2 regions of the Solibacillus sp. FSL W7-1324 genome follow, and region 1 is predicted to be linked to the other one. Evidence: predicted binding sites of a transcription regulator. Region 1 holds the regulator's gene; the other holds the start of a gene.
What was found. The regulator CtsR, encoded in region 1, represses protease genes until heat stress. The targets are predictions, from matches to a motif close to ATGGTCAATAAAGGTCAAACA.

Region 1 (7,501 bases):
GAGACGTTTGCACCGATTGTATCCATTGTACCTTATGAGACATTGGACGAAGCAATTGCCCTTGTCAACGGATCAGAACTTGCACTAAATGCAGGGATCTACACAAATGTGTTAACCGATGCGATGAAAGCTGCCGAAGAGATTGAAGCAGGTGCAGTCATCATTAATGATATTCCGACATTCCGTACAGATAATATGCCGTATGGAGGCGTCAAAATGAGCGGTTACGGTAAAGAAGGCATTAAGTATGCTGTGGAAGAAATGACCGATTTAAAATTTATTACAATGAAGTTGAATTATGAATAGTTTGGACTAGCACTTCCATCTTCTGAATAGTAACATGGAGTGTAGTTCAGAAAGGAGGAAGGTTATGAAAAATACTCTGCCGATGAGCTTTTCAAAATCTATCCAGACACGATTAGTACTACCTCCTGATACAAATCATCATCAGTCGATATTCGGAGGAAAAGTGTTAGCATATATTGATGAAATTGCAGCGATTGCAGCGATGAAACATTGCCAAGGCGAAGTCGTTACTGCTTCTTTTGACTCAGTCGATTTCGTATCCTCTGCCTATGCAGGTGATATGATTGAGTTGGAAGCTGTTGTTTCCGGGACAGGCCGTACTTCAATGGAAGTGTATGTACGGGTTGTATCAAGAAATATTAAAACAGGTGCAAAGAAATTAACGACGGAATCCTTCGTAACGATGGTTGCGATTGACGAAAACGGCAAGCCGAAAGAAGTACCGGGTGTTGAACCGGAGACAGATTTCGAACGCCATTTATTTGAAACAGGTCCGATTCGTCAGGAACATCGAAAACAAAAGCGAGCATTATCAAAAAAACGCCGTGCATAATAAAAGGGATACCAAATGCAAATTAACATTTGGTATCCCTTTAGTATTTAAATAAAATTAATCATGCAGCTCCTGAACAATATGGAGCAATGAATCCGATGAAGTTAATACATTGTTTGTCGTATGTGTTAAACCGGTAATAACAGACGAAATGGCATGAATGTCTTCATTTGTATTTTCATATTGCGTTTTAATGCCATGTACGGCTTCTGTAATGGATGTAAAGGAATCCGCCAAGTTTTTTTGTGTATCCACGCTCATTTTTACTTGTTCATCAACACTTGATACAGAATCGGACATTTGTGAAATACTCAGTTCCGTTTCTTTAATTAAATGGGAAACGTTCTGTACCGCATTTTTAGTTTCCTCAGCAAGCTTTCGAACTTCATCAGCTACTACGGCAAATCCTTTTCCGTGTTCACCTGCACGTGCTGCTTCAATAGATGCATTTAATGCAAGCAAGTTTGTCTGATCGGCAATTCCCGTTACTAATCCAACAATCTCGGCAATTTTTTTAGATGATTGACGCAGTTTAACCATTGATGATTCAAGTGTATCCACACGATCTAAAATGTTTGTCATAATAGCTGTTTGGTTAATTAAATAGGTAGTACCTGTCGTTGATTTATTTTCCGTTTCCGCAACTAAATTTAAGCCTTGAGTTGTATTCGAAGCAATTTCTTCAGATTGACTCGCGATTTCCTGTAACGAGGCATTTGTCTGATCACTAATATGCGTTAATTCTTGTGCTGTTTGTTGAATTCGCTCAACAATTCGGGATTTCATTTCCAAACTTTCAGTACGAATGCGCTGTTCTTCTTTTTCATAGGCTTCAATTACAAGCTGCTGCTCGAGGTTGATCAGCTTTGAAAAGGCATCTATAGCTTTAGCCATTTCTCCATTCGACATTTCAATTTTACTGATAAAGTCGATAAACGTTGTCATTAGCGATTGGAATGATGCAATATACCACTTTGATTGCAATCCGATTTTGACATGGACATGCGCAATCGTTTGTCGTTCCTCTATGTATTTAGAATCGATATTACAGTTGAACATCGCTTCTAAATGCTTTGTTAAAGTACCTTTAAGTCGCTCCATTCGAGCTGAGCTTCCTATAATATCTACGAGTTCAGGACTTAAGCTGATTGCACCGTAAAACTTTTCCACCATAACCGGAACTACCTGTTGTGCAAAAGGCTCCAGCTGTTTAATCACGGCTAAATCCTCTTTCGTTAATTTTAGTAATTGAAGCTGTTTATGTAAGTTAGGATAGTTTGAAACATCCAAATTTACTTGCTGACTGTACTCAGCTATATCAAAAAATGGCTTGTTTGAAACTTTTGTTGCTCTTGAAAACAGAATACCCATGTTCTTCCTCGTTTCGTGTATTTATTAAATAATACTATTTTACTGTTTATATCGGTTAGTATCAGTAATATTTCTATAAAGAATTAAAATTTACAGTAATTTGTATTTAAGGTAAGATAATAACTATTAAAATAGATGCAGTAAATAGTGAAAGGCGTTGTAAAGATGAAGTTTCATAAAGGGCGTTTGAAATTTGTTTTACCTTTGTCCCTAGGGGTGGCGATTGCATCGTATATTATGCTCGTTAATAATTACGCAGAAGTAGGCAGTCGTGACCGCATATTAATAGTTATCGGAGCAACAATCCTAACCGCGGTTATTTCCTACTTTTTATTTCCTCAGGAAGGCGACAACCCGAAGGATAGAGGCCCATACTGATTAAATATCGACGTTATTTAAAAATCTCGAAATAAAATTCGGGATTTTTGTCCTCTCTATGAAACTTTTATGAATATTATCCGTAAATAAGCTAATAAACTAAAGTGAGGTTGATATCAAATGGAATCTAAATGGTCGAAAATCATCATACATGCCAGTGCATTCTTTGCACCATTCCTAGTACCGATTCTGTTTTTCTTAATAAGTTCTGAAGATGAAGTAAAACGTACAGCAATCCAGGCATTGCTTTTCCAGATTGTATTCGGAATTTTAATAGCGATTGCAGGAGTTCTTTCTGTAGTTTTAATTGGTTTACCATTCCTGTTAGTATTTTTGGTCATCTTCTGGATTGCACCGATTATCGGTATTGTAAAAGCATTATCTGATCAGCACTGGAATTATCCAATTGTCGGACGCTGGGTATAATTTATCCTCATTCTGGCAAAGTTCATAAAAGCGGTAAGGTTTGTTTAAAAACACCTTATCGCTTTTTTTACATAAATAGGGATTTATTAATGTAAAAATAGGGAAACCTAAAACAAGAGTGATTAGTTGCATTACAAAAAATAAATGTTGTATATTTAAGTCAAAGATAGTCAAAGTCAGTTGATGAGAGGTGAGAGACAGCATGAGGAATATATCTGACATAATTGAAGGGTATTTGAAGGAAGTTATTGAATTAGAGGGACAGGGACTTATTGAAATAAAGCGTAACGAATTAGCTAAGCAATTTGCCTGCGCTCCTTCTCAAATCAATTACGTTATCAATACACGTTTCACGACCGAGCATGGCTACTATGTAGAGAGTAAGCGGGGTGGTGGCGGTTATATTCGGATTTTGCGTGTAACAATCCACTCTAAGAAAAATTTACTGGACGAAATGGAAACACAAATAGGTAACGCCATTGCTCAGACTAATGCTGAACGTATTATTTTCCGGTTATTGGAAGAGGATATTATTACAGAGCGAGAAGGAAGCATCATGAAAGCCGCTTTAGATCGGGTCACATTACAGGTAGCTTTACCGCTGCGTGATCAGCTAAGAGCACGTATTATGCATGCGATGCTACAAACGATTTCTTTTGAAAAGTAGAGGTGGATTATTATGATATGTGAGCATTGTAAACAGCGTCATGCCAATGTTACCGTTACTCAAGTTCACAATGGGCAAAAAGTAGAACGTCACTACTGTGAAGTATGTGCTACTCAATTTCATCCATTTCAATTTGATGTAAATGAAGAGCCAGCATCTCTTCAGCAGCTTATTTCAAATTGGTTCAATTTTGTACCTGTGAATGCAAAAAAAGAAAGTACGACAACGAATACAAACAGCCCAAAATCCTGCCCTTCCTGCGGGTTTACGTACCGGCAGTTTTTAAAGCAAGGTAAATTTGGATGCGGCCAATGTTACGAAACATTTAGCGAGCAATTACCACAGCTACTTGAACGACTTCAGGCAGGTACTCAGCATGTAGGGTATGTGGAAGAAGGGCCTTCAAAAGAAAAAGTAGAACAACAAATCCAAGAGCTCCGATCATCACTGCAGCAAGCTATTGCGGAAGAGCGTTTTGAAGATGCAGCTTCCATACGTGATGAGGTAAGGGAATTGGAAAGTAAAATAAAACAGGAAGGTGAGGGGAACGCATGAACATCGAGCATTTTTTAACGAATGCCAGTCCCAGCTGGATGCAGCACGAAAGCGATTCAGATATCGTCATTAGCACGCGCATTCGGCTTGCTCGTAATATTGCCAATACTCGATTTCCGATTAGTTTTACAGAACAGGAAGCACAACTGATTGAAGAAAAAATGATGCAGTCATTATTATCTTCGGATAACAATCCATATCAGTTTTCCTATTTCCAAATAAAAGATATGCCGGTTTTACAGCGCCAAATATTAGTGGAAAAACATTTAATCAGCCCGAATTTGGCACGAAGAAAAAAAATTGGATCATTTTTTTTAACAAAAGATGAATCCATTAGCATATTAGTAAATGAAGAGGATCATATTCGCATCCAGAGTCTTATGCAAGGCATGAACTTAAAAGAAGCATTTGATAAGGCTCGTAATATTGACCGCTTCTTAAGTAAGTCAATTACGTATGCATATGAAGACCGCTATGGTTATTTGACAAGTTGCCCAACAAATGTCGGAACAGGACTTCGAGCTTCTGTCATGCTCCATTTACCGGCACTCACAATGATGAAGCAGATGAATCCGTTAATTCAGATGATGACAAGATTAGGAATGGTAGTGCGGGGTATATATGGAGAAGGCAGTGAAAATTTAGGAAATATTTATCAAATATCAAACCAGATTACTTTAGGTAAATCAGAAGAAATGATTTTGCAGGAGCTTCAGGATGTTGTCGAGCAAGTAATCAAAAAAGAAGAACTTGCCCGCAAAAATTTGCTGATGCGTGCCCCTTCCGTGTTGGAAGACCGCCTAAGCCGCTCACTCGGTACTTTGAAGTATGCAAAAATTTTAACGAGTGAAGAAGCCGCAAGCTGTTTATCAAATGTGCGTCTTGGGGTAAGTTTAGGATTATTAGAAACAATTTCCCAGCGTAAACTAAATGAGTGCATGCTTATTATGCAACCTGGACTCATTCAGCAATATATTGGTACTACGTTACAACCGGCAGAGCGCGACATGTATCGTGCGAAGCTGTTGCAAGAAAAGTTAAACGAGCAAGATGAAGCTACAAACAATGGGGAAAAAGGAGAGGATTTTCTATGATGTTTAATCGATTCACACAACGTGCTCAAAAGGTATTACAACTTGCTCAAGAAGAGGCCATTCGTCTTAAGCATAAAGAAATCGGAACTGAACATATTTTACTTGGCTTAATTCGTGAAGGTGGCGGAATTGCCGCTAAAGCATTGGAAGCAATTAATATTAGCCCACAAATGATTGAAAATGGCATTGAAGAACTCGTTGGAAAAGGAACTGAAGATGTAGGACCTATCGTACATTACACACCACGTGCTAAAAAGGTAATCGAACTTTCATTGGATGAATCGCGTAAATTAGGGCATGCATATGTTGGAACAGAGCATATTTTATTAGCTTTAATTCGTGAAGGTGAAGGGGTTGCTGCCCGCGTATTGGCCAATACTGGTGTAAGCATCAATAAAGCACGCCAACAAGTGTTACTGTTATTAGGCAATAACGACTCAAACAATAGCGGTAATTCAAGCATGACACAAACAGTAAATACACCAACGCTTGATAGTTTAGCCCGCGATTTAACAGCAGTAGCACGTGAAGGTTCACTTGACCCGGTTATCGGCCGCTCAAAAGAAATTACACGTGTTGTTGAAGTACTGTCACGCCGTACAAAAAACAACCCGGTACTGATCGGGGAACCAGGTGTAGGTAAAACGGCTATTGCAGAAGGCTTGGCACAACAAATCATCAATAATGAAGTACCGGAAACACTGCGCGATAAACGTGTAATGACGCTTGATATGGGTACAGTTGTAGCTGGTACGAAATATCGTGGGGAATTTGAAGACCGTCTGAAAAAAGTGATGGATGAAATTCGCCAGGCGGGTAATATTATTCTATTCATCGATGAGCTTCATACATTGATCGGTGCAGGTGGCGCGGAAGGTGCAATTGATGCGTCGAATATTTTAAAACCATCATTGGCACGTGGCGAACTGCAATGTATCGGTGCAACAACATTGGATGAGTACCGCAAGTATATCGAAAAAGACGCGGCATTAGAGCGTCGTTTCCAACCAATCCAAGTTGATGAGCCAACTGTTGAAGAAACAATCCAGATTATTAACGGTTTACGTGACCGCTATGAAGCACATCACCGTGTGAAAATTTCGGATGAAGCGGTAGAAGCGGCTGCGAAATTATCGGATCGCTACATTTCGGATCGTTTCTTACCGGATAAGGCAATTGATTTAATTGATGAGGCTGGTTCAAAAGTGCGCTTACGCTCTTACACTGTTCCACCTAATCTAAAAGAGCTGGAAGATAAATTGGAAGGCATTCGATCTGAAAAGAATGCTGCCGTTTCAGGTCAGGAGTTTGAAAAAGCTGCTGCATTGCGTGATACAGAGCAGAAGCTGAAACAAGAGCTTGAACAGCTGAAAAAAGAATGGAAAGAAAAGCAGGGCAAAGAAGAGTCTACAGTTTATGTAGATGACATCGCGCAAGTTGTAGCGATGTGGACGGGAATTCCAGTTTCAAAAATCGCTCAGGCAGAATCTGCGAAGTTATTAAACCTTGAAGAAGAATTACACAAACGCGTAGTTGGTCAAGGCGAAGCAGTAGAAGCGATTTCCCGTGCAATCCGCCGTGCCCGTGCAGGCTTAAAAGACCCGAAACGTCCAATCGGTTCATTTATTTTCCTTGGACCTACAGGTGTGGGTAAAACAGAATTGGCACGAGCACTTGCTGAAGTAATGTTCGGTGATGAAGATGCGATGATCCGTGTAGATATGTCCGAGTACATGGAGAAACATTCGACTTCACGTTTAGTCGGTTCACCTCCAGGTTATGTAGGATTTGACGATGGTGGCCAATTAACAGAAAAAGTCCGCCGCAAACCATATTCGGTTGTACTGTTGGATGAAATCGAAAAAGCACATCCGGATGTGTTCAACATTTTACTGCAAGTGTTGGAAGACGGACGCTTAACGGACTCTAAAGGTCGTGTTGTCGATTTCCGCAATACAGTTGTCATTATGACATCGAATGTTGGGGCAGATGCCCTGAAATACCGCAAACACGTTGGATTCGGTGCTGGTGTAAATGCATCGAAAGATAAAGACATGAAGAGCACAATGCTGGAAGAACTGAAAAAAGCGTTCCGCCCAGAGTTCTTAAACCGTATTGATGAAATGATTGTGTTCCATTCATTAGAAAAGG
Region 2 (7,501 bases), 2.8 Mb from region 1:
TCGCACCACATCCCGAAATTCCAAGTCGCTCTTGAATTTGGCACGCCACACCCGGGAAATTCTGATCCTGTGTAACTGTTGCAACGATGATAAGGCCGATTTGATCCGGTGTAATCCCTGCATTTTCGATCGCTTGCACTGCTGCTTTATATGCTAAATCCGATGTTTCTTCATTCTCGGCGATAAAACGGTTTTCAATTCCTGTACGAGAACGAATCCACTCATCTGATGTATCCAATACTTTTTCAAAATCTTTATTTGCTATAGCTTTTTCCGGAACATATTTCCCCATCCCTATAATACCGGCATTCATATAATAGCCCCCTTGTTTTTCATCACTCAAAAAATATAACTAATTATTAGTAGTTGGTACTAATTATAGAGCATAATTATTTTGAACACAATTAAAATTTCTGGAAAACGAGGGATTAGGGATTTATACATGTTTTTTGTTCGAATAAAATGGCTATACTATTTGTTAACACATCTTCATGAAATTTAATGGCTGATGAAGTTTTTTCGGTTCGTTTCTTACATTTAATGTTAAAGGGCAAATGGACAAAATCGTTCAAATATTAGACATACAGCTTCCAGCTAATTTCCCCATTTTCCTTGTTAAATCCTACTTAAAAAAGCAATAAAAACAAGCATTTATGACAACTTCAAGAATAATTTGATTCGCCCTTTTAATTTGATGAATGCTTGTGGTATGATATTGAAGATGTAATTTCACAATAACGTTATAAATAAGTTCAATGAGGTGAATTTGATGCAATATATCATTACGTTCTTTTGGTCATTCTTATTAGTTTCAATGCTAAACTATGTAGTAAGTTCTGTATTAAGTGTAGATTTTAACTTCATGAATGGCGTAATCGTATCATTAGTATTCAGCGTATTAGTTATTATTATCGCTGCAATCATTCCAAACGAATCAACTCCAGAAACAGAAGCAGAGCATCACTAATAGATAACAAGGGGCTGTCCGGTAAAACTACTGGACAGCCCCTTGTTATTTTCGCCTATTTTGAAGGTGCGCGGATTTTAATAGAAGACTTTTAACTTATTTTAGAAGGTTTGTATATCTTTTTAGACAAATCGACCCGTTTATTTGAACAGTTGCACTGCTTATTAGAATAAAGGGCATTTATATTAGAACTTCCGTCTTTTATTGGAACTTTTTCATTTTTATTAGAACATCATTCAGCTTTATTAGAACATCCCACGCAAAAAAGCTTGTACGCATTCACGTACAAGCTTTCATCACACTTAATTTGTTTTTATGACTAACTCTTCATTTTCCAGTTTAATCGATAAGCTTCCGCCCGCTGTAACTTCACCTTTTAACAGCTCACGGGCAACGATTGTTTCCAAATGGCGTTGGACGAAGCGTTTAAGCGGACGTGCACCAAACTGCGGATCAATCCCGTGCTTCACAATCCAGTCTACCACTTCCCCATCAACAGACAATGTAATTTCCTGTTCTGCGACCCGATCTTGAAGCTGTTTTACATATTTCCAGGCAATTTTATGGAAGTGCTCATTCGATAATGCATGGAACATAATAATATCATCCATCCGGTTTAACAACTCCGGCTTAAAGTGCTGGCGCAATGCCGCTTGGACAAGCTGTTCCACTTCTTCTGACGCTTCCAGTAAAAACTGTGAGCCGATATTGGATGTCAAGATGATAACGGTATTCGTAAAGTTGACGATCCGTCCTTGGCTATCGGTAATACGGCCATCATCAAGTACTTGCAGTAAAATATTCGCAACATCCGGATGCGCCTTTTCGATTTCATCCAGCAGAACAACAGAATATGGATTACGGCGAACCGCTTCTGTCAGCTGACCGCCTTCTTCATAGCCAATATAGCCTGGAGGAGCTCCGACTAGCCGTGATACAGAATGTTTCTCCATATACTCGCTCATATCAATGCGGATAAAATGGTCTTCTGAATCAAACAGTTGTGCCGCCAATGCTTTTGCCAGTTCCGTTTTCCCGACACCTGTTGGACCGAGGAACAGGAAGCTTCCGATCGGCTTATTCGGGTCTTTAATACCGGAACGCGCACGCCAAACGGCTTCCGTCACATAAGTTACCGCATCGTCCTGACCAACTACCCGTTCATGCAAAGTATCTTTTAAACGGAGCAGTTTTTCACGTTCACCTTCAACAAGTTTCGTTACCGGAATACCTGTCCAGCGTGAAATTATTTTAGCGATTTCTTCTTCGGTTACCTCTTCACGCAGCATCCGGTTTCCTTCCGACTGTTTCAGCTGCAGTTCCAGTTCGGCGATTTCCTTTTCCAGCTGCGGTATTTTACTGTATTGAAGCTCACTTGCCCGCGCTAAATTACTGCCGGAAATAAATAAGTCATCGCGCTCGGCTTCCATTTTTTTCAGTTCATCTTTTTTGTCACGAACGATTTGCAGGCCGTTTTTCTCGAGTTCCCACTGTTCCTTCATTGACTTGATCGATACTTCCAATGTATCTATTTCATCTGTAATCATTTCCAGACGTTTTTTACTCGCATCGTCTTTTTCTTTTTTCAGTGCCTGCTGCTCAATTTTAAGCTGTGTCAGGCGGCGTGATAACTGATCCAGTTCCTGCGGCATTGAATCGATTTCAATGCGGATCATTGCACATGCTTCATCGACAAGATCAATTGCTTTATCCGGTAAAAAGCGGTCGGTAATGTAACGGTTTGCCAGTTGAGCCGCTGCAATAATCGCACGGTCATGTATGCGAACACCACGGTGATGTTCTTCAAAACGGTCTTTTATTCCGCGTAAAATAGAAACCGTATCTTCAATAGAAGGTTCTCGCACCATTACTTGCTGGAAGCGGCGTTCCAATGCAGGGTCTTTCTCAATATACATACGGTATTCATCCAATGTTGTTGCTCCAATACAATGCAGTTCACCACGTGCAAGCATTGGTTTCAGCATATTTCCCGCATCCATTGCTCCGTCCGTTTTCCCTGCACCGACAATTGTATGGATTTCATCGATGAATAAAATGATTCGCCCATCGGATTCCTTCACTTGCTTTAATACAGATTTCAGCCGCTCTTCAAACTGCCCGCGATACGATGCCCCTGCAATCAGTGCGCTCATATCCAGTTCATAAAGCTCTGCATCCTTCAATCCTTCCGGAACATCCTGTCTAACAATTCGTTGTGCCAGTCCTTCGACAATTGCTGTTTTACCAACACCCGGCTCACCGATGAGGACAGGGTTGTTTTTTGTTTTACGTGACAGAATACGAATGACGTTCCGGATTTCCTCATCTCGTCCAATAACCGGATCCATCTTACCGTGTTTTACTTGTTCAATTAAGTTGCGTCCAAACTGTTCTAATGGCGGACGATTATCTTGTGTTTGGTTAAATTGCATAGAGTGCACCCTTTCCTTTAGTTTGACCTTTTTTGATTAATTTAATTATAAGTCAAAGATGGTCAAACAACAAATAATTACGCCCTGTTTTCTTCGTAAAAGTTCTAAAAAAAATCGATCACTTTGCCTATATGCAAAATGACCGAATTTCAATTTATTTATTCACTTCTTATTAACGAATGCCTAATGCCATTTTTGCATAGCGGGACATATTGTCTTTAGACCATGCCGGTTGCCATACGATATCAACTTTTACTTCTTTAATTTCCGGTAATTCGCTAAGTGCCGTTGTTACTTGGTCAACGATAACCGGTGCAAGCGGACAGCCCATTGATGTTAATGTCATTGTAACAGTTGCTAAGCCCTCATCTGTTAAATCCACTTCATATACTAAGCCTAAGTTGACGATATCAATGCCTAACTCAGGGTCAATTACGTTTTCCAATGCACCTAACATACTTTCTTTCATATCGTGATCAATTGCCATTTTAAATTTCCCCTTTCGCCTTGGTGTTATTGTTTATCATAGCAGAACGTATCCTTTATGCCAAACAATGCGCCATAAATTGCGTGACTTGCAAAATCCCGTTTCTCGATACCGCATGCCCAGCTTTTCGTTCTGCCAAATAAGTAATATGTTCTGCTTTTTTTTCTTTTTCCAGTTGTTCAATATAATCTCGGCTCATATGATAAGGAACGACCGTATCACGCTCCCCATGCCAGAAAATAATCGGTTTGTTCGCCCATAATTCCTCATGCTGCTCCATATCGAATTTTTGCAGCATTTGAATCAGGCCAGATTGCTGTTCTTCGGATAGCGGGAATGTTACGCCTTTTTGCTTTAAATCCTCTACTTGATGGAGTGCCAGTTTCGTGTAGCTTGTCGTTCCCATGCAAATACCTGCTGTTTCAATCCATGGATAGATCGCTAAACAACCCGATGTTACAATGCCGCCCATTGAAGTTCCGGCAATGCCAACCTTATTTCCTGCCAAGTTTTTCAGCTTCAATTCTTCATAAATAGTATGTACTTCTTCCACTGACTTTAATACAATTTTCCAGAAGTTAAAGTTCATCTGGTCTTCCGTCAATTCATTCGAGCGCTCACCATGCATTAATGCATCCGGCAGTATAACACGTACACCTCGTTGCACAAACTGATAAGCGTAATGTAAATTATGTTCCTTTGCGCTCATAAAACCATGAAGAAAAATAACGACCGGTGTTTGCTCATCCATCGTTTCATCATATACATGCAGTAATGGAATGGACTTCCATTGTTCTTGATCTACTATCAAATTTCTCACCTCTTTGTTTACATTAGCAAAAATTGGTCGATGTTTCAAAACTTTGACGAATGCTATTTTTGCACGTTACAATTATACCCAGGCTAAAGGAGGCTTACTCTTATGAACGAACATTTAATTGTATTAGATTTAGACGGCACTTTATTGACGGACGAGAAAAAGATTTCTGCGCTGACAAAGGAAACTTTGTTGAAAGCAAAAGAAGCTGGTCATCAGGTGATGATTGCGACAGGACGTCCGTATCGTGCGAGTCAGCTTTATTATCAGGAGCTGAGTTTAACAACTCCGATTGTCAATTTCAACGGAGCCCTCATCCACCATCCTAAAAATCCAATGTGGAAACCCATTCATACAACAGTGGATTTGAGTGTAGTCCACGATGTTGTAGAATCCGTTCATAAATATGAATATGATAACTTAATCGCCGAAGTGATGGATGACGTATATCTCCATCGTGAAGACGAAGGTGTGCTTCAGTTGCTGCATATGGGCAACCCGACTATTTTAACCGGCGATCTAAAAGATATATTAAAGGAAGACCCGACAAGTTTGCTTATTCAAGCCGATGATGTAAATACACCGATCATCCGCCAACATTTACAGGATGTTCATGCTGAACTGATTGAGCATCGCCGTTGGGGAGCGCCATTCCCGATTATTGAAATTGTCCATAAAGGGTTGAGTAAAGCAGTAGGCATTGACTATATTGCAAAAGAAATGGGCATTCCGCGCGATCGTATCATTGCATTTGGCGATGAGGACAACGACATGGAAATGATTGAATATGCAGGCGTTGGTGTTGCGATGAGTAACGGTATTGACGATTTGAAATCTATCGCCAATGAAATTACACTATCGAACAATGAAGACGGCATCGGGAAATTCCTGCAAGACCGCTTAAAACTGTAATAAACTAGAAAAAACCTGGCAAAGCATAGTGTCTGCTTTTCCAGGCTTTTTTACTATTGTGCTGAATTCTCGGCACGGCGTTTTTTTCCGCGTTTCATAATCGCTATCATAAATGCTGTGTACAGCACAACAACTAACCCAAGCGCCACAATGTAGGATGTGTTAATGCCACGCGCATCAATCACCTGGTACACTTCCACCATTTCACGGTCTAAAATAATGGCATAGTTGCCGTCCTTATTTTCACGGATAATTTCACTGTTGAACATCCCGCGAACTTCTTTTCCCTCACCTAGCTCAGCGACAGGAATATGCACACGTTTTGTTTTACTACTATTATTAATGACAACAATCCATGTTTCTTCATCGGATTTGCGTTCAAATACAACATAGCCGTCTTCATTTTCAAGCCATTTAAATTCCCCGTTACGTAAAGTGTCGGAATCATTTCGCAATGACTGAAGTTTTCCGACATAATCGGCTAGTTCCGAGTCCGTTTTAAAATTGTAGTACTGGTGCGCTTCAACACCGGCTTCCCCGTTCATTGCAATTTCAGATCCATATTGTACAACCGGCACACCAGGAAGTAATAGCGTGCTCGCAATGGAAATTTTACTGCGTGTCGGAGGATACATCCCTTCCTCTGTTGCCGCCAATGTAAAGCGGTCCGACCAGATTGTATCGGTCATCGATAAAACCGGCGTTCCCGATAGCATTTCCTCGATATGAGGCTCCAGTACTGTTGTATTTAAATCAACATTTTTAAATGCATTCGTGAAGTTAGTCGCTGTATCACTATAAAATTTCGCGTCAAAATCAGCGTCACTTTCTGCATTCGCAATTACATAGGCACCTGCTGCTTTTAACTGCTCGATAAAGCGATTTAAAAAAGCAGTATCGGCTTGTTCAATATTCGTCAATCGAACCCCGTCTAGTTTATATGTATCTACAAATTGTACAGCGCTGTTGATCAGCTCATTCTGTACCTCTTCATTCGTTAGGTCCCACTGGATTTTCCCATCATTTTCAGATGCCACAAATCCTTGTTTTTCTGCAAGTTCATGGTTTGGACTCACATTGGAAATCGGGAAATCCACCATTATTTTAACATCGCGTTTTTGATAAGCCTCGACCATTTTTTTAAATTCATCGGCTGTACCAAAACGGTGGTCAAACATTGTATAGCTCGTCGGCATCGAGCCATCATATTTTTCAGTCTCAAATACAGAGCCAATTGACAGCATTGTATAGCCCATATTTGCTACATAATCGATTTTCTTCAGCAATCCATTGAAATCCCCGCCCGCAAACATCGTCGGGTCTTGCGCATTTACTGCATCATCATCATTTTTACCGGTACCGTTAAAGAAACGGTCCACTAAAACATCATATATACTTTCATCTGCAATCGTACGCTCTTCCGCATTTGCAACAGCAGCAACTGACAATGAAGTCGAAAGCAGCACACCCGCAGCTAATGTACGAAACCATTTATTAAATCCCATTCATTTCCCTCTCTTTCATATACAGTCCATCGTCATTTTACCAAAAAAGATATAAACGTAGCTACCTTAAATAGTTATTTATAGGAAATTCGACAAATACGTGTCAGAAATGTGTATGAAGGGATTGATTTAGCTAAAAATTGAAGGCGCGTTGTTTTTAAATAGAGGATTGTATGTAAAACGTGGAGCCGAAAAAGTGGAACTTCCTTGATATAATGTGGAACGATTCTCCACATAGGTAGAACAAATCGCGGGAAATGTAGAAACTGCGGGGATAGTAGAACTTTATAGGTGAAATGTGGAACGTTGGGTCAGCAAAGTAGAACACTCACGACCTAATGTAGAACTTTTTCTCGTCAAAAGTAGAACGAATACATCTGA

Region 2: the regulator CtsR is predicted to act here: its motif matches at 3,448-3,468, upstream of MKY71_RS03760 (ATP-dependent Clp protease ATP-binding subunit).

What each region holds. Positions count from the first base shown of each region.
Region 1 covers NZ_JBBOYH010000001.1:3,596,624-3,604,124, reverse strand. Annotated here, with positions in the region: gene MKY71_RS18050 (aldehyde dehydrogenase family protein) at 1-306, shown strand, start outside; gene MKY71_RS18045 (acyl-CoA thioesterase) at 371-859, shown strand; gene MKY71_RS18040 (globin-coupled sensor protein) at 917-2,230, opposite strand; gene MKY71_RS18035 (acyltransferase) at 2,396-2,608, shown strand; gene MKY71_RS18030 (DUF4870 domain-containing protein) at 2,729-3,034, shown strand; gene MKY71_RS18025 (CtsR family transcriptional regulator) at 3,237-3,701, shown strand; gene MKY71_RS18020 (UvrB/UvrC motif-containing protein) at 3,714-4,256, shown strand; gene MKY71_RS18015 (protein arginine kinase) at 4,253-5,350, shown strand; gene MKY71_RS18010 (ATP-dependent Clp protease ATP-binding subunit) at 5,347-7,501, shown strand, end outside.
Region 2 covers NZ_JBBOYH010000001.1:805,484-812,984, reverse strand. Annotated here, with positions in the region: gene MKY71_RS03770 (beta-ketoacyl-ACP synthase III) at 1-313, opposite strand, end outside; gene MKY71_RS03765 (YjzD family protein) at 770-967, shown strand; gene MKY71_RS03760 (ATP-dependent Clp protease ATP-binding subunit) at 1,270-3,399, opposite strand; gene MKY71_RS03755 (metal-sulfur cluster assembly factor) at 3,572-3,880, opposite strand; gene MKY71_RS03750 (prolyl oligopeptidase family serine peptidase) at 3,942-4,706, opposite strand; gene MKY71_RS03745 (Cof-type HAD-IIB family hydrolase) at 4,809-5,615, shown strand; gene MKY71_RS03740 (alpha-amylase family glycosyl hydrolase) at 5,669-7,120, opposite strand.